DNA from 4 places in the Blautia massiliensis (ex Liu et al. 2021) genome. Region 1 is predicted to be linked to each of the others. Evidence: predicted binding sites of a transcription regulator. Region 1 holds the regulator's gene; each other region holds the start of a gene.
What was found. The regulator HrcA, encoded in region 1, represses chaperone genes, less so after heat shock. The targets are predictions, from matches to a motif close to TGTTAGCACTCNNNNNNNNNGAGTGCTAACA.
Positions count from the first base shown of each region.

Region 2: a site for HrcA is predicted at 858-888, ahead of ACTNDQ_RS06235 (Hsp20/alpha crystallin family protein). Genes of this name have one in related genera too.
Region 3: a site for HrcA is predicted at 868-898, ahead of groES (co-chaperone GroES). Genes of this name have one in related genera too.
Region 4: a site for HrcA is predicted at 1,786-1,816, ahead of clpB (ATP-dependent chaperone ClpB). Genes of this name have one in related genera too.

Region 1 covers NZ_JBQHWA010000017.1:12,143-17,213, forward strand. The annotation lists gene ACTNDQ_RS08460 (carbohydrate ABC transporter permease) at 1-818, shown strand, start outside; gene ACTNDQ_RS08465 (glycoside hydrolase family 172 protein) at 855-1,964, shown strand; gene ACTNDQ_RS08470 (ABC transporter substrate-binding protein) at 1,980-3,233, shown strand; gene hrcA (heat-inducible transcriptional repressor HrcA) at 3,409-4,452, shown strand; gene grpE (nucleotide exchange factor GrpE) at 4,471-5,071, shown strand, end outside.
Region 2 covers NZ_JBQHWA010000011.1:63,017-68,087, forward strand. The annotation lists gene ACTNDQ_RS06230 (glycoside hydrolase family 36 protein) at 1-550, opposite strand, end outside; gene ACTNDQ_RS06235 (Hsp20/alpha crystallin family protein) at 1,066-1,518, shown strand; gene ACTNDQ_RS06240 (orotate phosphoribosyltransferase) at 1,889-2,533, shown strand; gene ACTNDQ_RS06245 (hypothetical protein) at 2,611-3,612, opposite strand; gene ACTNDQ_RS06250 (DUF4317 domain-containing protein) at 4,138-5,071, shown strand, end outside.
Region 3 covers NZ_JBQHWA010000020.1:15,868-20,938, reverse strand. The annotation lists gene groL (chaperonin GroEL) at 1-499, opposite strand, end outside; gene groES (co-chaperone GroES) at 547-831, opposite strand; gene codY (GTP-sensing pleiotropic transcriptional regulator CodY) at 1,129-1,914, opposite strand; gene topA (type I DNA topoisomerase) at 2,060-4,132, opposite strand; gene dprA (DNA-processing protein DprA) at 4,208-5,071, opposite strand, start outside.
Region 4 covers NZ_JBQHWA010000014.1:17,794-22,864, forward strand. The annotation lists gene brxL (protease Lon-related BREX system protein BrxL) at 1-64, shown strand, start outside; gene ACTNDQ_RS07375 (toll/interleukin-1 receptor domain-containing protein) at 65-1,219, shown strand; gene ACTNDQ_RS07380 (helix-turn-helix domain-containing protein) at 1,314-1,709, opposite strand; gene clpB (ATP-dependent chaperone ClpB) at 1,911-4,493, shown strand; gene ACTNDQ_RS07390 (DUF4250 domain-containing protein) at 4,781-4,954, shown strand.

The DNA.
Region 1 (5,071 bases):
TGGTAGCCGTTGGAAGATGGGTTCTGTTTGCAGTCGTGGCTTTTCTGATCCTGTTCCCGGTTTACTGGATCTTTATTTCTTCGATCACACCGGCAGGAGAACTGTTTAAAACACCGATCGATTATCTTCCGGATCATCCCACACTGGAAAGCTATAAATTTCTGATACAGAATGTAGGACTGCTTTCAAAGATCGGAAATACAGTTCTGATCGTAGGCCTTACACTTGTGATCAGTACCGTGCTGTGTGCAATGGCTGCCTATGGATTCTCAAGATTTAACTCAAAGGGAGTTTCTGTTGCATTTGCATTTGTGCTGGCTACCATGCTGATCCCTGAGGTTGTTACAGCCCGCCCGCTGTATGAGTTTATGCAGAAGGTAAAGCTGTATGATACATATCCGGGACTTATCCTTCTTTATATCAGTACCGTTATACCGTTTACGGTTCTGATCCTCAGAAACTTTGTCGGTGAGATCCCGATCTCACTGGAGGAGGCAGCTGCTATTGACGGCGCATCTTTTTCACAGAGACTGTTTACGATCGTTCTGCCGCTGATGAAGCCGGCGATCGCTACGGTTTGCATCATCAACTTTATTACCTGTCTGAATAACTTTTTCACACCGTTGTTTTATTCAAATGGTATTCAGGTACTTTCCGTTTCCATTGTACAGCTTCCGTTACGTGACAACATGTATGGAGTTCCGTGGGATCTTGTCAGCGCCATGGGATGGATCATCCTTCTTCCGATCATTATCTTTGTAGCTGTTTTTGAGAAACAGATCATGGATGGTATCATGGCAGGTGGAGTAAAAGCGTAAATATTTTTAATTTCCAAAAGAGAGGAGAAAACAGATATGTATCAGGCATTTACAGGCGGACTGGGAGGAATCGCACTTGCAAAGCATGGAAAAAGCCGTGCGATCAACGCGGAAAATCCTCATGGAGAAAAAGGCAGAGGCGGTATGGCTGCAAGTCATCTGGGACCATCCAGAAAAGGAAGCCCGTGTCTTAAGGATATTGAGCCGGGAGCTGTGGTAACTCTGGCAGAAATGGAAGGACCGGGACAGATCAATCATATCTGGATCACCGTTGATAACAAGACTACAGAGGCAGATTGCTTTGTACTGAGAGATCTTGTGATCCGTATGTACTGGGATGACGAGGAAACTCCTTCCGTGGAAAGTCCTCTGGGTGATTTCTTCTGCTGCGGATTCGGAAGAGAATGTTTTGTAAATTCTGTTCCGGTGGCTGTTGTTCCAAACAGGGGCTTTAACTGCTATTTCCCGATGCCGTTTAAGAAGAAAGCAAAGATCACACTGGAAAATCAGCATGCAAATAAAATCCCGGCTTTCTTTTATCAGGTAGATTACTGTCTCTATGATGAGCTTCCGGACGATATTGCTTATTTCCATGCGCAGTGGAGAAGGGAACGGTTGACAGAAAAAACAAAAGATTATACAATTTTGGATGGAGTAAAAGGAAAAGGCCATTATATAGGAACCTACATGGCACTTACCACACTGGAACGTTACTGGTGGGGCGAGGGAGAAATGAAGTTCTATATTGACGGAGATGAGGAGTATCCGACCATCTGCGGAACAGGAACGGAAGATTACTTTGGAGGTTCCTGGAGCTTTGCCAAACAGGTGGATGGAAAAACCGTGGAACAGAATTATAACACACCATATCTGGGATATCCGTATTATTCTGCCCATGACGAACTGATCCACAATTTTTATCATAATGATGACTGCCCGCCAATGCGAGGCTTTTACAGATGGCATTTACAGGATCCGATCTGCTTTGAAGAGGATCTTCGCGTTACGATTCAGCAGATAGGCGTCGGATACCGTGGCCTGTTTGAACGACAGGATGATGTGGCAAGTGTAGCGTACTGGTATCAGACACTTCCTCATGCACCGTTCCAGCCGTTGATGTCAAAAGAGGATAGATGGCCCAGATAAAAAGGGTGGTAGAGATTGAAAAAACAGGTATTTTGCGGGGTATTTGCCCTGGCTCTGGCAGTGACAGGATGTGGAGTCCAGAAGAAGGAGGCTGCATCTGATATTGTGCCGGAGAACAGACAGGAACTGACGATTCTTCATATGGATGCAGGCACAGAGGGCTTTGATTCTTTTATCAGTCAGGCGGAAAAGGATCTTGGAATAGAGATCCATATCGAAAAATGTCCGGCTAATGCGGACAACCGCCAGGCCAAAATAGCAACTCTTCTGACATCAGGAGATGATTCTGTTGATCTGATCACAGTAAATGATGAGATGATATCCGAATTTAAGCATAAGGGATTTCTTCTTCCGCTGGAAGATACGGTTATGACAGAGGAGACAGCGGCGAATTTTCCACAGGAATACCTGAAAGAAATATGCATGTCAGACGGACATATTTTTTCGGTACCGTTCAAAATGGATATCATGGCATTCTGGGTGAATCAGGAATTGCTGGATCAGGCTGGTCTGGACAGACTCTCCTGTCTCAGTGATCTTGAGATCCTTCAGAAAAAGCTTCAGAATACGGGAAAATATGCATACGGGGATGCATGGGAGATTTCTTACATATATAATAGTATCAGCGAGTATGTCGATTTTTTCGGAGGAGATTATACAGACTGGACGGATCCGAAAACAAGAGAAGCGGCAGAATATATGAGGCGAATGCTGGATACAGGGATGATATCAGAGGAGAATCTGATCGACCAGCATGACCAGCTGAATGAAAAATTTATAAACGGCCAGTATGGATGTATGTTCATGTATACCGGTGCGTTGAGTACCTTTCAGAATGCAGGCGTGTATAGAAAAGATAAGATCCATATGGCACCATTTCCGGAATTTGACGAGAAGGTGACCAATATCGCAACCTGGCAGTATGTACTGAATAAAAATTATGATCATAAAGAAGCAGCTCTGAAGTTCCTTCAGTATGTGTCCGGATATGAGGCCAGTAAAAATTACGGACAGCTGACAAAAATGTGTCCGGCAAGACTGGATGTGATCGAGGATAAGAATTTTGATCTGGATGGCATTGAAATGATCCGGCAATATCTGAAAGATTATAAGCTGAAGGCAAGACCACTGTGTGCCGATTCCATAGAAGCTGTTTCGGCTATGGGTACGGAATTTCAGAAATATGTGCTGGGACAGAAAACAGAAGCGGAATTTTTTACCGGAGCACAGAACTGTATAGACCAGTATTACAAAAAAGCATCGTACTGATGCTTTTTTTGTTGCGAAAAAATAAGAACTTTTTTTCAAAACATATTGACAAATAATTTACATGGTGATATCTTAAAGACTGTGGATGTTAGCACTCCACTAAAATGAGTGCTAACAGATATAAAAAAAGAATCAACATCCGTCAGGAAGAATAAAAAGGAAAGGAGATGGCTTCATGGAAGAGGTGTTGAATGAGCGCAAGCAAAAAATCTTAAAAGCAATCATCAAGACCTATATGGAAACCGGAGAACCGGTTGGTTCCAGGACCATTTCCAAGTATGCGGATCTCAATGTCAGTTCCGCAACGATCCGAAATGAAATGTCAGACCTGACAGATATGGGCTATATCGTCCAGCCTCATACCTCAGCAGGAAGGATTCCTTCAGATAAAGGCTACAGACTTTACGTCAATGAGCTGATGAAGGAGAAGGAAGCAGAGGTTGCAGAGCTGCGAGATCTGATCATTGAGAAGACAGATAAGATGGATAAGGTGCTTAAGAAGGTTGCGAAGGTTCTTGCTTCCAATACCAACTATGCTACCATGGTTTCCGTTCCGCAGTACAGCGGCAACAAGATCAAGTTCATCCAGCTGTCGAGAATGAGCGAGCTTCAGCTTGTGGCAGTGGTTGTCAGTGACAACAACACAGTTCGGAACCAGATCATCAATCTGGATGAGGAAATGGACGACCAGACGATCCTGAAACTGAATCTTCTTCTTAACACCAATCTCAATGGGATCCCGATCCAGGATATCAACCTTGGGATGATCGCCAGACTGAAGGAACAGGCAGGCAGCCACAGCGGTGTGGTGGCAACGGTTCTGGATGCAGTGGCAGCCACCATTCATGTGGAAGAGGAAGATATGGAGATCTATACTTCAGGTGCAACTAACATCTTCAAGTATCCGGAGCTTGCCGATAAAGAGAAGGCAACGGAGCTGATCTCCGCATTTGAGGAGAAGCATGAACTTGCCGATCTTGTAAAAGAACAGATGTCAGATGGAGAGAATACAGGAATCCAGGTTTACATCGGTGATGAGATGCCGATCCAGACCATGAAGGACTGCAGCATTGTAACTGCCAGATATGAACTGGGAGACGGAATGTACGGAACCATCGGGATCATCGGTCCCAAACGAATGGATTATGAGAATGTAGTGGACAGTCTGAAGGAACTGAAGAATCATCTGGATGACGTTTTGAAAAAGAAGAAAACTTAGAAAGGCGGTAGAAAAAAAGTGTCGGAGGAAACAAAGAAAACATCCGAAGAGCAGGAAGCGGAGAAGGAAATCCCCGTAACTGACGGAGATCAGGAAGAAGAAAACCTGACACCGGAGGGAGAAGATCTGCCGGAGGAAGAAAACAATACTCCAGGCGAAGAAGCTGCCTCAGAGGATAAAAAAGAAGAAAAATCAAAAACTTCCTTCTTCGGAAAGAAGAAAAAAGATAAATCTGAGCAGAAGGTGGAGGAACTTACCGATCGCCTGAAGCGTACCATGGCTGAATTTGATAATTTCCGTAAAAGAACGGAAAAAGAAAAATCCAGCATGTACATCATCGGAGCAAAAGAGATCGTTGAAAAGATCCTGCCGGTTGTGGATAACTTCGAAAGAGGTCTTGCACAGGCACAGGAAGGTGATGCTTTTGCAGATGGAATGAAAATGATCTACAAGCAGCTTACCACAACACTGGATGAGCTTGGTGTGAAGCCGATCGAAGCAGTGGGAAAGGAATTCAACCCGGATTTCCATAATGCAGTGATGCATGTGGAGGATGAAGAGGTTGGAGAGAACATCGTGGTGGAAGAATTCCAGAAGGGTTACACCTACAAGGATTTCG
Region 2 (5,071 bases), on a different contig from region 1:
GATCTGTACACATTTTTTCACAGAATTTCTGTGCAGTTTCAAAAGTATCTGCTCCTTCTGCTTCCATGCAGACGATCTGTGCGGCACACAGCTTTCTTCCTTTCAGCTGTACTCCTGTATTTCCGCAGCGAACATCCAGAAACAAAGTAATTCCTTTGGTATCCACCTGCCAGCAACACATAGCAGAAGGACGGACCTTTACGCCAAAGCAGAGAACCTTCTCAGAAAGCTTCGCCAGAAAATACCATGGCAGATAACGGTTTCCGCTCATTCCATGCCATTCCGCATCACCATAGGTACGTTCCCAGGCATCTCCCAGAAATCTGGCTGATTTCGGGATCTTATAGTTCCATCTCAGCTTCACACATCTCACTGCATCCTCGGATGTGACAAATATATCCTCATGTTCACCTGCGTCCTGAAATTCCACAGTAGTTGCACCGGCAGCTACTGTCGTCTGCCCTCCCTGGCACACAAGTCTCTCCTCTTCTGTTTCCACTGTTACATAATCCGGTACCCCAAGCTTAAAATCTGCATATTTTTTCTGCATTATTCTCTCCTCCTGTACTTTTTCATTTACATTTTGCTTTACCTACATACTCATGAATACTGTCTTTCTATCGTCTGTTCAACTCAGAAGAATGTACGAAAAATTTTTTTAATACATTTTGTCTATATGCCTTATTATATTGATTTTTTTGGTTTTTTCTATGCTTTAAAGTTATTATAACATTGCAGAATGTTCAATCTGCATAAGCTTTTCAGTCCTTGTCCGATCCGCTTTTTAATATAAGAACGTAAAGGGCTAAAGGCGGAAATTAGTTTTTCATTTTACGGAACACAAATTCTTCACAATTTTTTAGCACTCTCCTCTTGACTTTGCTAGCAACAGGTGTTATATTACATATAGAACAAAGAAGAAGATAAAAAAGAACTTCCAGATGTTCAGAATAAAACCAAACGATCACCACTGCGGAATAACCCGAAGTGGTAACTATATACCGGCAACAGTTGGATTTCTTGATCCACCGGAACGGCTTTTCAATTTGAAAGGAGAAATGACTTATGATGTTCCCGAGTGTATTTGGAGAAAACTTATTTGATGACTGGATGGATGATTTTGGATTCAGAGATAATTTCTTTAGCGGAAAGAACCCTCTTTATGGCAAACATGCAAAAAATATCATGAAAACTGATGTACGTGAAACAGATAAAGGCTATGAGCTGGATGTAGATCTTCCAGGATTTAAGAAAGATGAAGTACAGGTACAGCTGAAGGATGGTTATCTTACCATCTCCGCTGCCAAGGGTCTTGACAAAGACGAGGAAGACAAGAAAGGCAATTATATCCGCCGTGAACGTTATGCCGGCAGCACAAGCAGAAGCTTCTATGTTGGTAATGGTGTAAAAAACGAAGATGTCCATGCAAAATTTGAAAACGGTGTTCTGAGACTTTCTATTCCGAAAAAAGCAGCTGAAGAGATTGAAGCTGATAAATATGTATCTATTGAAGGCTGACATTGACTCACTCTCACAGGGGGAGGATCCATAGGGATTCTCCTCCTCTTTTTTTATACGCAATAATACATATGACACTCTCTTTCCAATTTACTACGTACTCACAAGTACTTTCACTCTATAGTAATGATCCTATTGTCAAAGTTTTCATGATATTGGATATTTTTTAACAAATATGCTTGATTTTTTGAATATTTTTTTATATATTTTACATTATATTATTTCATTTTTTTGAAATTAATGGTATAATATGCACAGCTAATCGGATATTTGCAATCCGCATTCGGTTAAATAAATCTGTTTCGTAATCCTTCAGGATAATTCTCCTGAACAACCACATAAAACACGATCACGACAGGAGGTTTTTATTATGGATCAGGACAACATCATAAAAATTTATGCACGCAATGACAACCGCATACAGCTTAAAATGATTCCGGGACACTTCGTAACATCCCAGTCCCATATCACACACTACCTGGATCTCACTACTATGAAATCCAGATGCGCTGAAGCACAGCGTATTGCATCCGCTCTCGCAGCAAATTACGAAGCATCCATTCCGGTAGACACCATCGTCTGCATGGACGGACTTGAAGTGATCGGTGCTTATCTCGCCGAAGAACTGACCAAAGCCGGCGTCCTTTCCATGAACGCACACCAGACCATCTACGTCATCACCCCCGAGTTCAACAGCACCGGGCAGATGATCTTCCGCGACAACTATGAACCAATGATCAATGGAAAAAACATCCTCATCCTAAATGGTTCCATCACCACCGGATCCACATTGAACCGAGCTATCGAAAGCGTTCTGTACTATGGCGGTAAGATCCGCGGCGTGGCAGCCATCTACAGCAGTGTAGACAGTGTAGCCACACTCCCTGTCCACTCTATCTTTCAGGCCAGAGACATCCCGGACTATCACTCCTACCGCTCTGACAACTGCCCACTGTGCAAAAAACGCCAGAGGATCGATGCTATTGTCAGCAGTTACGGATATTCTGTATTATAAGATTCAGATCAATCAACGAATCAACGAATCCCCCATGGATAGCAAAACCAGTGGGGGATTCTCTTTACCTTTTCTTATTATAATTGATATTCTCTGTACATGGCTTCACGCATTTCTTTATCTGTAACAACCTTCTGAATCTCATTACCACGATCATCAAGTATAAGCCTGTTGATCAGAACACTAAGTCGTTCTTCCCCCTGGGCCATTCCCTGGGCCATTCCCTGAGCCATTCCCTGAGCTATTCCCTGAGCCATTCCCTGAGCCATTCCCTGTTCTCGCCCCAGTGCTTCAGCCTGTTCTTTAGCTTCCGCCATCAGTCTTGCCCTTTTCTCAGATTCCAGTTCCAGAACATGTCCACCCATAATCTCACCTATTCCTTTCCGGACTTTCTCCTCATTTCTGAAAATATGATCAGATATCCGAGTTATCAGTCCAATCAGATCACTGAACAGTTCAGACCTTCCAGATTCAGTGATCTCTACCTCCAGTTTACTCCGGATCACTTCATATTCATTCAGTAATTCCTGAAAAAGTTGTGGATTCTCACTCATCTCATGCCCTCTTTTTTCATATCGCATGATATAAAAAGGAAGCAGCATAAGAAGACTCTTTTCAAATATCTTATCTTTTGTATAATTCTCTACTTTAATGGCAGGCACTCTGTACAAATGACATCCCCCATCCGGAAAAACCACATCCACTTCCAGAAAATCCGGCGTATTCCTACTATTTCTCAGATACAACACACAAGAACGTGGAAACTCCATCCGATACCTCCGTCCCTGCTTTCTGGCAAACTCAACAGCAGTTGCAAAATCATACTCTATCATCCGTACAGCCATTGTCGTGTCATCCGTACTCTGACATTCTATATGATAAATCCTGTTTCCGATCAACAGCCGCGAATCCGTAATAATCTCACCATCCACCCGCTGATACTCATTACGCAGCTGCACAATCTCCACATCAGCCGGGTATGATGTATGAAAAACATCATTGATCAAAGGCACGACCAGAAACGTCATTTTCTCCATCATAGTACGAAAAACATCATCAAAAATCGTATTATCTCTCAAACAATACTCCTTCTGGTATATACAATTATACCATCAACCAAACACTTCAGAAACCCTGTATACAGTTTTTATAAATATTTTTGAAAAAACGCTTCAGACATTGAAGCAAAAAGAAACCAAATAAATGGATAGATCTTATAAGATATACAAATCATACCACACATCCCACCACAACACCACAAAAACCCATCTCCAAATTTCGACACCACCTTCCAGCGTCCAGCAACGCACCGACGCTCACAACCTCCCTGACAAACACATAGAATCTCAAGCTTCCAAACTACAGGCGTCCAGCAATGCGCCGACGCTCACAACCTCCCCTCCAAACCACAAGGAAACTCAGCCTTTCCTCCCAGCCATCCAGCGCAGCGCTGATGGCTCATCCAACTCCCGTCAGACCACTCTATCCCTCCCACCATGACCGCACAGTGTGAGGTTTGCAGCAGAAGTCCGTCCGTGTCATCTTGCCCCAACCAAACACCTGTGCTATAATCAAACTAATTAAAAAACCGAGGTAAACCACACATGAACAAAAAAGAAATCGCAGAAATAAAAAAACAATTCACCCCTGACCGCTGCTCCATCACCCGCATCTGCGGCTGCTACGTAGACGGTGAAAAAAACAAAAAAACCGAACTCAAAGAAGCCTTCTTATCCTTATCAGAGGAAGAAACCTTCAAATACTTCGACATCTTCCGAAAAACCCTCACCGGCACCATCGGAAAAAACCTCATCAACATGGAATTTCCTCTGGATCAGGAAACCGAAGGCGGAACCCAAAACTTCCTCATGAAACTCCGCAAAAGCAAACTCACCGACGACACCCTCACCGAAGCCTTCTACGACAGAATCATAGAAAACTACGACTACGGTGAAAACTACTACATCATCCTCATCCACGCAGTCTACGACATCCCCGGCAAATCCTCCGACGGTGCCGAAATGTTCGACGCTTCCGATGAGATCTACGATCACATCCTCTGCAGTATCTGCCCGGTCAAGCTCTCCAAAGCAGGCCTGCATTACAATGCAGAGACAAACAATATTGAAGACCGTATCCGGGACTGGCTGGTAGAAATGCCTGACTGGGGCTTCCTTTTCCCACAGTTCAACGACCGCAGTACCGATATCCACGGACTTCTCTACTACACCAAAAACGCCGAAAATCTCCGCTCCACCATGATGGAAGAAGTCTTCGGCTGCACCACACCACTATCTGCCGGAACCCAGCGTGACTCCTTCAATGCTCTGGTGGAAGAAACCCTTGGTGATGACTGTGCCTATGACACAGTCCTTGAGATCCACGAAAAGCTTAACGATCTCATCGAATCCCAGAAGGACGAACCGGAACCTGTTGTCCTCACCAAATCCGAAGTCAAACGTCTCTTCGAAGAATGCGGCGTAGAAGACGAAAAGCTCCAGAACTTCGATGAACAGTATGAGCTTGCCGCAGGAGAAA
Region 3 (5,071 bases), on a different contig from region 1:
CCTTCTCCATAGCGTCTGCAACCAGCTGTCCAACCTGCTCATCACTTGCAGAGATTGCGGCTACATTAGCGATCTGAGCTTTTCCGTTGATTGCCTGGCTCATCTTCTTGATTGCTTCTACTGCAACATCTGTTGCTTTTTTCATTCCTTTTCTGAGGATGATCGGGTTCGCTCCTGCTGCCAGGTTCTTCATTCCCTCATGTACCATTGCCTGTGCAAGTACGGTTGCTGTTGTAGTACCATCACCAGCTACATCGTTTGTCTTGGATGCAACCTCTTTGATGATCTGAGCACCCATATTCTCGAATCCGTCCTCAAGCTCGATCTCTTTTGCAATGGAAACACCATCGTTTGTGATAAGCGGAGCACCGAAAGATTTGTCAAGTACTACATTTCTTCCTTTCGGTCCAAGTGTTACTCTTACTGTATCTGCAAGTTTATTTACACCAGCTTCAAGTGCTGCTCTTGCTTCTGCGCCGTATTTGATCTCTTTTGCCATGATAAAATGACCTCCTATTTATATTGATATACGATAAGATATTTATATTATTTAATGATTGCCAGGATATCTTCCTGCTTTACAATAATATAATCCGTTCCATCCATCTTTACTTCTGTTCCTGCATATTTTGAATAGATAACAGTATTTCCGACTTCTACTTCCATTTTTACTTCTTTCCCGTTTACAACTCCGCCAGGTCCAACTGCAATAACCTCTGCCTGCTGTGGTTTCTCCTGTGCCTGTCCTGGAAGCACGATTCCGGATGCTGTTGTCTCTTCTGCTTCAACCTGTTTTAATACTACTCTGTCGCCTAAAGGTACTAACTTCATGATCTATGTTCCTCCTTTATAAGTTCTATCTTCGTCTGCTAGCACTCACTTTATACGAGTGCTAATCACTATGGCTATATTAGTGAATTTCACATATTTTCGCAACCCTTTTAAGATATGGTTTTTCTATATTATTCTGGTTTTATCTCTTTTATACTCTTGTTTTCTCTTGTTTTCTTAATTTCATTATTTATTTTAATTTTATGAAACAGACAAAAAAGAGACTCCCACGCTAGCGGGAAGTCTCTTTTGTCACGTTCTTTATCTTATATCAAGCATCTGACAGTGCTGATCACATTATGCCTTCTTGCTTCTCTGTGCTTTTATCTCCTCAAGCTCATCAAAGATCACTTCATTAAGAACTTTAATGTAAGTTCCCTTCATACCGGATGAACGGGATTCGATCACACCTGCACTCTCGAATTTACGCAGTGCATTTACGATCACGGATCTGGTGATACCTACACGGTCAGCGATCTTGCTGGCAACCAGGATACCCTCATCCCCATCCAGCTCATCAAAAATATGGATGATCGCCTCAAGTTCTGAGAAGGACAATGTACTGAATGCCGATTTAACGATCTGCTGTTTTCTGTCTTCTTCTGCGTTCTCGTCATGAACCGCACGCATCATTTCCAGGCCAACAACTGTTGTACCATACTCGCTGACGATAATATCCTCAATATCATAGGGATAATCATTGCGGTACATGAATAACGTTCCCAGTCTCTCACCTGCAATATCGATCGGATTCACGATTCCCTGATAATTTCCGGGTACATGCTCAAAGCCAAGTGTCTGGAGATTGACATTCTCCTTTGTGGAAAGAACACCAAGAAATCTCTCATTCAATAACGGGTCGATATGTCCGCCGATCTTGTCATCGATCAGCTCTGTGATCTCATCCACACCCGGGCAGATACTGACTCCCAGAACCTTACCTTTCTTACTGAGTACCAGGATATTGGAACTTAAGGTTTCCATGAGCACCTGGCAAATGTCGTTAAACACTACCTTGCTTGAGCTGCTGTTATGCAGAAGCTTATTGATTTTTCTAGTTTTATCTAGCAACTGAACGCTCATTTTTCCTCCTTTCACTTTCGTACCTTGAAAGAAATCGTTTTTCTAGTCTAATATTACACGTTATTCTGGAAATTTACAAGACATTTTTATATTTTTTTATTTTTAACGGGATTTTCTGAAAATTAATAGAAAAGCATTTATTCAATCAATCTTCATCTTTTGGTTTTTGTTCCACATATCCGCAGGTTTCCTGGCTGCAAACCAGCTTATTTCCCTTTTCGAGCATATAATTACCACATTTCGGACATTTCTTTGCAGAAGGTTTCTGCCAGGACATAAAATCACATTCCGGATTATTCTCACATCCGTAATATTTTCTGCCTTTTTTCGTTTTTTTCATGACAATTTCGCCGCCGCACTTCGGACATGCAACACCGATCTTCTCATAATATGGTTTTGTATTACGGCAGTCCGGAAATCCGGGGCATGCAAGAAATCTTCCATGAGGACCGTACTTGATCACCATGTTGCGGCCACAGTTGTCGCAGATCACATCCGTAACCTCATCCTGTATATCAACTTTCTCAAGCTCTTTCTCAGCCTCATCCACATCATGCTTCAGATCCGGATAGAAGTTACGTACAACCGTTTTCCACTGTACGGTACCTGCTTCCACGCAGTCCAAAAGCCCCTCCATAGTTGCTGTAAAGTTTACATCCACAATACTTGGAAAAGCCTGTTTCATAATATTATTAACAACCTCTCCAAGCTCTGTGACGTAAAGATTTTTCTGTTCCTTGGATACATAGCGTCTGCTGATGATCGTTGTGATGGTCGGCGCATACGTACTTGGACGTCCGATTCCAAGTTCTTCCATAGTCTTTACAAGTGAAGCCTCTGTGTAATGTGCCGGCGGCTGTGTAAAATGCTGCTCCGGCTTCAGTTCTTTCAGCTTCAGCTCCATACCCTTTTCCAGACTTTGACTTAAAACATTGCCCTTTTTGTCATCGCCCTCTTCTGTGTACACAGACATAAAGCCATCAAAGGCAACCTTGGATGCTGCAACCGTGAACACATACTCACCTGCTCCGATCTTGACAGACGTGGTCTCATAACGTGCCGGTGCCATTCTGCTCGCCGCAAAACGTCTCCAGATCAGCTGATATAAACGGAACTGATCCCTGGTCAGGGATTCCTTCACCAGAACTGGTGTCCTCGCAATATCTGTAGGACGGATCGCCTCATGAGCATCCTGTATCTTCTGTCCGTTTTTGATCGCCTTCTCTGTCTGAGAAACATAATCCAAACCATACTGCTCAGAAATATAAGTTCTTGCTGCTGCATCTGCTTCCTCTGAAATTCGAGTAGAATCCGTACGCAGATAGGAGATCAGACCTACCGTACCACTGCCTTTTACATCCACGCCTTCATATAACTGCTGTGCCAGGCGCATAGTCTTCTGCGTAGAAAAATTCAGTGTCTTGGCAGCTTCCTGCTGCAGAGTACTTGTGGTAAACGGAAGGGGAGCGTTTTTGATCCTCTCACCTTTTTTTACTTCTGTGATCTCATATTTACAGTCTTCCAGACTTTTCAGGATCTCATCCATTTCCTGACGGTTTCTGATCGGAAGTTTTTTATCTGTTCCATAGAACTTGGCTGTCAACGGTTTCTTCTCACCCTTTACCTGAAATTCACCCTCCAGGCTCCAGTATTCTTCAGGAATGAATGCATTGATCTCATCTTCTCTGTCACAGATGATACGCAGTGCCACAGACTGTACACGGCCTGCACTTAAGCCTCTTTTTACCTTGGCCCAGAGCAGCGGACTGATGGTATAACCTACCATACGATCCAGCATACGCCTGGCCTGCTGTGCATCTACCAGATTCATGTCCAGTTCCCTGGCCTGCTTGATGGACGCCTTAACTGCTGTTTTTGTTACTTCATTAAATGTGATTCTGTGCATCTTTGCAGTATCTGTCTTCAAAGCCTGCATCAGATGCCAGGAAATTGCTTCTCCCTCACGGTCAGGGTCAGTTGCAAGATAGATCTTATCTGCTTTTTTTGCTTCTTTACGAAGTTTTGCAAGAAGCTCACCCTTTCCCCGTATTGTAATATACTTCGGTTCAAAATCATTGTCCACGTCAATACCAAACTGGCTCTTGGGAAAATCCCTCACATGACCGTTGGACGCTTCTACTGTATAATTTGCCCCCAGAAATTTCTTTACTGTCTTCATTTTAGCAGGTGACTCTACTATCACCAGATTTTTGGCCATTTTACCTCTCCTAATCTCATTCTGCCTTCCTGTCCGGCTTAAAAACTCCTGCTAAATCTCCGGGCAAAAAAGCATTTATTCAAGTCTGATATAATACTGTCTCCCGGTTTCCTTCACAAGCCCCATCAAAATAAGCTGTCCCAGGATCCCGGCTGTTTTTCCCGGTGAAAAACCGGTTTTTCTGATAATATGATCCAGATTTTTTGGTCGTAAATCGAGACAACTATACACCAAATCCAAATCCGTTGCAAGTCCTAACTTGCTTTTTTCAGACAAATTTGTCTTTTTTTTCACAGATAATCCCCACTCATCCAGAAGTATTTCCGGAGAGTATGCAATTCCTGCTCCGTCGTAGATCAGCTTGTGACAGCCTCTGCTCAGCGCATCATTTACCGCTCCCGGAATGGCGTATACCATCTTCCCCTGTTCCAGTGCACAGGCAGCTGTGATCAGTGATCCGCTCTTTTCTTTTGCTTCCACCACAAGCACCAGATCTGCCAGTCCGCTGATGATCCGGTTCCTTGCCGGAAAATAATATGCCCTGCCTTTGGTACCTGGTTCATATTCGCTGATGATCCCTCCGTTTTTTTCGGGGATCCTCCGGTAAATACCTCTGCTGGATGAAGGATAACAGATGTCCACGCCATTTCCCAGCACGGCAAAGGTCGGGGTACCACCTTCCAGAGCACCCTTGTGGCCCTCAGCATCAATGCCGGCCGCCATACCGCTGATCACCTGTACCCCATGTTCGCTTAAGAATTTTCCGTAATTAAATGCCTGTATCCGTCCGTAAGGACTGCACAGCCTTGCTCCTACAATTGCAGCTGTAGGTTTGTCATCATCCGGAAATCTTCCAATATAATATAATTGTTTTGGCATACCAGGAAGTTCCTGAAGTCTTGCCGGATAAACACTACTGTCCTTCCGGGCACACCGGAT
Region 4 (5,071 bases), on a different contig from region 1:
ATTTCAGCTGATTCCGTACCAGAGTGCGGAAGATGCGGTGTTTAAGGCATTGGGGGTAGAATGATTGAAGAAAGACTTAATTAAACTTATAGATTCACGAAAAGAAATAGAAAAGATGTTTCATCCGTTTGGTGGCGGTATGGGAACATCCTTTGAACGGATCAGTGATGTGCCTGAATTTCAAAATTGGCTTCAAGAGATAAAATTGGAATTACAGGGAATTTATGATCGAACTCATGACACTTTTGTATGGGAAACTATCAATTTGTGTGGCAAGCGTCTGGATGGTTTTACGGAGAAAAAGTATTTTATTGAGCTTGTCGGAAAACTTCAGGCTATTAGAAAAAATATTGATAAATATTATCAGGACGAGGAGAAAGAGTCAGGATTGTCACATTCACAAGGAGGTGCTTCTGGTATGAAAAAGAAACCGCTTATATTTATAAGTCATTCTTCTAAGAATAAGGATCAAGTTGCAAAAATTGCGGATTTACTTCGTTCAATCAATTTAAGTCCTCGCAGAGATATTTTTTGCAGCTCCCTCCCAGGATATGGAATACCAAATGGAGCCAATATTTTTGACTTTTTAAGGGAACGGTTCCTTAATTATGACTTGCATATTATTTTCGTACATTCGCCAGAATATTACGAAAGCCCAGTCAGCTTAAATGAAATGGGCGCAGCATGGGTACTAAGAGCCAATGCAACTTCACTTCTTCTTCCTGGTTTTGATTTTTCTGGAATGAAAGGTGTAATTGGAAGTGACTGCATTGCTATTAAGTTAGATGGTGATCGTTCAGAAGTAAAAGATCGCCTGAATCAGTTGAGACGGGAATTAGAATCAGAATTTGATATTTCAGATAATGAAGATATTATTTGGGAAGAAGCAAGGGACAAGTTCGTCAGTGAAATAAATGGCGATGTATCAATCAAAAATGAGAATATCAGTGCTATACCTGCCTTAATTACAGAGGAAATGAAGCAACTCCTTAAAAAAGTGGCAGATGCACCGGGAGGGCAGATTCTGATAACTTCAGATTTGGAATCAGGTACATATATTCAGATTGGCAGCGAAGTAGTTGCTAAGGAGTATCCAGATAGACGTGAATATGCTGTTTGGGAAGAGGCACTTAATGCTTGTTTGAAAGAAAAATATATTGAAAGAAAAAGCGAAGAGATTTGTGTAATCACAAATGCTGGTTATAAAGTAGTTGAGTGATGAAAAATACATATAGTAGAAGAGCATTAGATTAAAAAAAGAATAGTAGCTCCCCATTATTGGAATATTCCAGTTTTGGGGAGCATTGTATTTGCTATATTCGCCATTGTTTCTTAGGCTCATATTTTCCACATCCATCACAAGTCTGTGGCCAGTTGATTTTCCACTCAAAATACTCATCTCTGGTAATCACACCGGATTTTAGTTCATCCATTCGAACTACCCATTCTTTCAGAAAATCATTCAGAACTCCATAGTCAAACCACATACAGACAGGAGCATGGGCAGGCCAGCTATCGTTGTCATGGTAGTAAACGGAAGTGTCTGCTACTTCATTGCATTTTTCACCAGGAAATTTCCGAGGAAGAAACAGATGCAGGGCAGATGGATTAAATTCATCCAGCCAGAAAAGGAGTTCCATCATTTCGGAAGCGTCACGTCCAGCGGTATCATAGAGGGTATAAGGATTAACATCAAGAGCCTGTGCCATTTTATCGACCAGATCTTTTTTCGGAACACGAACGCCTTTTTCATATTGTACAATTCGGGCGAAATTCTTTACAAATAATTAGCACTCACCTCTTGACAGTGCTAATAAATGGTGTTATAGTTCTCCTAGAACAAGAAAAAAGCACAGCATTTCCGGTATGCGAATATTGGAAATGCTTTTCATAGAATAGGAGGAAAGCCTATGAATATCAGTAAATTTACACAGAAATCCGTACAGGCTGTCCAGGATCTTGAAAAGATTGCTTATGAATATGGCAATCAGGAGATCGAAGAGGAACACCTTCTGTATGCCTTGCTGACACAGGAGGACAGCCTGATCCTCAAGCTGATCGAGAAGATGGAAATCCAGAAGGAATATTTTGTTGACACAGTTAAGAAGGCACTGGATGCCAGAGTTAAGGTTTCCGGTGGAGAGCTTCGATTTGGTCAGTATCTGAACAAGGCGCTGGTCAGTGCAGAGGACGAAGCGAAGGCTATGGGAGATGAGTATGTATCGGTTGAGCATCTGTTTCTTTCCATGCTGAAGAATCCAAGCCCGAGCATGAAGAAGCTATTCAATGAATTCGGAATCACCAGAGAGCGTTTTCTTCAGGCATTATCTACAGTCAGGGGAAACCAGAGAGTTGTCAGTGACAACCCGGAGGCAACCTATGATACCCTGAATAAATACGGTGAGGATCTTGTGGAGAAGGCGAAGAACCAGAAGCTTGATCCGGTGATCGGTCGTGATATGGAGATCCGGAATATTATCCGTATCCTTTCCCGTAAGACCAAGAACAACCCGGTTCTCATCGGTGAGCCTGGCGTTGGTAAAACAGCAGCCATCGAGGGACTGGCACAGCGTATTGTGGCAGGAGATGTACCGGAAGGTCTTAAGAATAAGAAGATTTTTGCCCTGGATATGGGTGCGCTGGTTGCAGGTGCCAAGTATCGTGGTGAGTTTGAGGAACGTCTGAAAGCGGTACTTGAGGAAGTGAAGAAGAGCGAAGGACAGATCATTCTGTTTATCGATGAGCTTCATCTGATCGTGGGTGCAGGTAAGACAGACGGCGCCATGGATGCAGGAAACATGCTGAAGCCTATGCTTGCCAGAGGTGAGCTGCACTGTATCGGTGCAACAACTCTGGATGAGTACCGACAGTACATTGAGAAGGATGCTGCACTTGCCCGTCGTTTCCAGCCGGTTATGGTAAATGAGCCGACAGTGGAAGATACCATTTCCATTCTCCGTGGCCTGAAGGAACGATATGAGGTATTCCACGGTGTTAAGATCACAGACAGTGCTCTGGTTGCAGCTGCCACACTTTCACACAGATACATTACAGACCGTTTTCTCCCGGATAAGGCAATCGACCTTGTTGATGAAGCCTGTGCGCTGATCAAGACGGAGTTGGATTCCATGCCGACAGAGCTGGATGAGCAGAGACGTAAGATCATGCAGCTGGAGATTGAAGAGTCTGCCCTGAAAAAAGAAACTGACAACTTAAGTAAAGAGCGTCTGGCTGATCTGCAGAAAGAACTTGCAGAGCTGAGAGATACTTTTAATACCCAGAAAGCTCAGTGGGATAATGAGAAGCATTCCGTAGAGAAGCTTCAGAAATTACGTGAGCAGATCGAGGATATCAATAAACAGATCCAGAAAGCAAAACAGAATTACGATCTGGAGAAAGCAGCAGAGCTGCAGTACGGCGAGCTGCCGAAGCTTCAGCAGCAGCTGGAGGTTGAGGAGAAGCAGGTTAAAGAGAGTGACAGAAGCCTGGTACATGAGGCTGTCACAGATGATGAGATTGCTCGTATCATTTCCAGATGGACCGGTATTCCGGTAACCAAGCTGACAGAAGGTGAGAGAACCAAGCTGCTGGGCCTTGAGGATGAGCTGCACAAACGTGTAGTAGGACAGGATGAGGGTGTTCGTCTTGTAACAGATGCGATCCTTCGTTCCAAAGCCGGAATCAAGGATCCCACAAAGCCGATCGGTTCCTTCCTGTTCCTCGGACCAACCGGTGTTGGTAAAACAGAGCTTGCCAAGACTCTGGCTGCCACACTGTTTGACGATGAACAGAATATGGTCCGTATCGATATGAGTGAATACATGGAGAAATATTCCGTGTCCCGTCTGATCGGAGCGCCTCCAGGATATGTCGGATATGAGGAAGGCGGACAGCTGACAGAGGCCGTTCGAAGAAAACCGTACAGTGTTGTTCTTTTTGATGAGATCGAGAAGGCTCACCCGGATGTATTCAATGTACTTCTGCAGGTACTGGACGATGGACGTATCACGGATTCACAGGGACGTACGGTTGATTTTAAGAATACGATCCTGATCATGACTTCCAACATTGGTTCTCCGTACCTTCTTGACGGTATCGACGAGAAGGGAGATATCAAACCGGAGGCACAGGAACAGGTTATGAATGATCTTCGTGGTCACTTCCGTCCGGAATTTCTGAACCGTCTGGATGAGATCATCATGTTCAAGCCGCTGACCAAGGATAATGTAGGTAAGATCGTAGATCTTATGGTCAAAGAGCTCAGCGACCGTCTGGCTGACCAGGAGCTTTCTCTGGAGCTTACAGATGCTGCCAAACAGATGGTAGTGGATAACGGTTATGATCCTGTTTACGGTGCACGTCCTCTGAAGCGTTATCTCCAGAATTATGTGGAGACACTGACAGCCAAGAAGATCCTTTCCGGTGATGTACATGCGGGAGATACCATTGTGCTGGATGTGAAGGACGGAGCGTTTACCGTCAGCACGAAGTAAAAAATAACTCCATAAAGTTATGATAGATTGACAAGGAAAAGAACTGTCGGTTCTGATAGAAATCCATTTCAGGATGAAAATCGGAACCAGGCAGTTCTTTTTTGGGACAAGGAATGGAATATTTTTATCAGATACTGAAGAAATAAAAAATCCTGAAAAATTTTTTTACTGGCTCTTGACAAAAAATAAAATTGGTAAGATAGTAAATCTGATATTTCAGATCAGACAGCTATACAGCAGCATCTGGGATATTGGATAAATATCAGATAAAAGGATGGAAACAGATTATGATACCAAAGGACCCGGTAATGCTTTTAAGCTATGTGAACACGCAGCTGAGGGATTTTTACAGTTCCCTGAATGCTTTCTGCGAGGACAGAGGACTTGACAGGAAAGAACTGGAGGATAAGCTTGACATGATCGATTATGCTTATGATCCGGCTGTGAATCAGTTTGTATAAGAAAATCAGGAACAGAAAGAAGTACCCGTTTCGAATAAAAAAACGAAGCGGGTATTTTTTTGTGAAAAAATAGGAAAAACAGCAGAAAATAAATTAGTTTAACAAATTAATTAATAG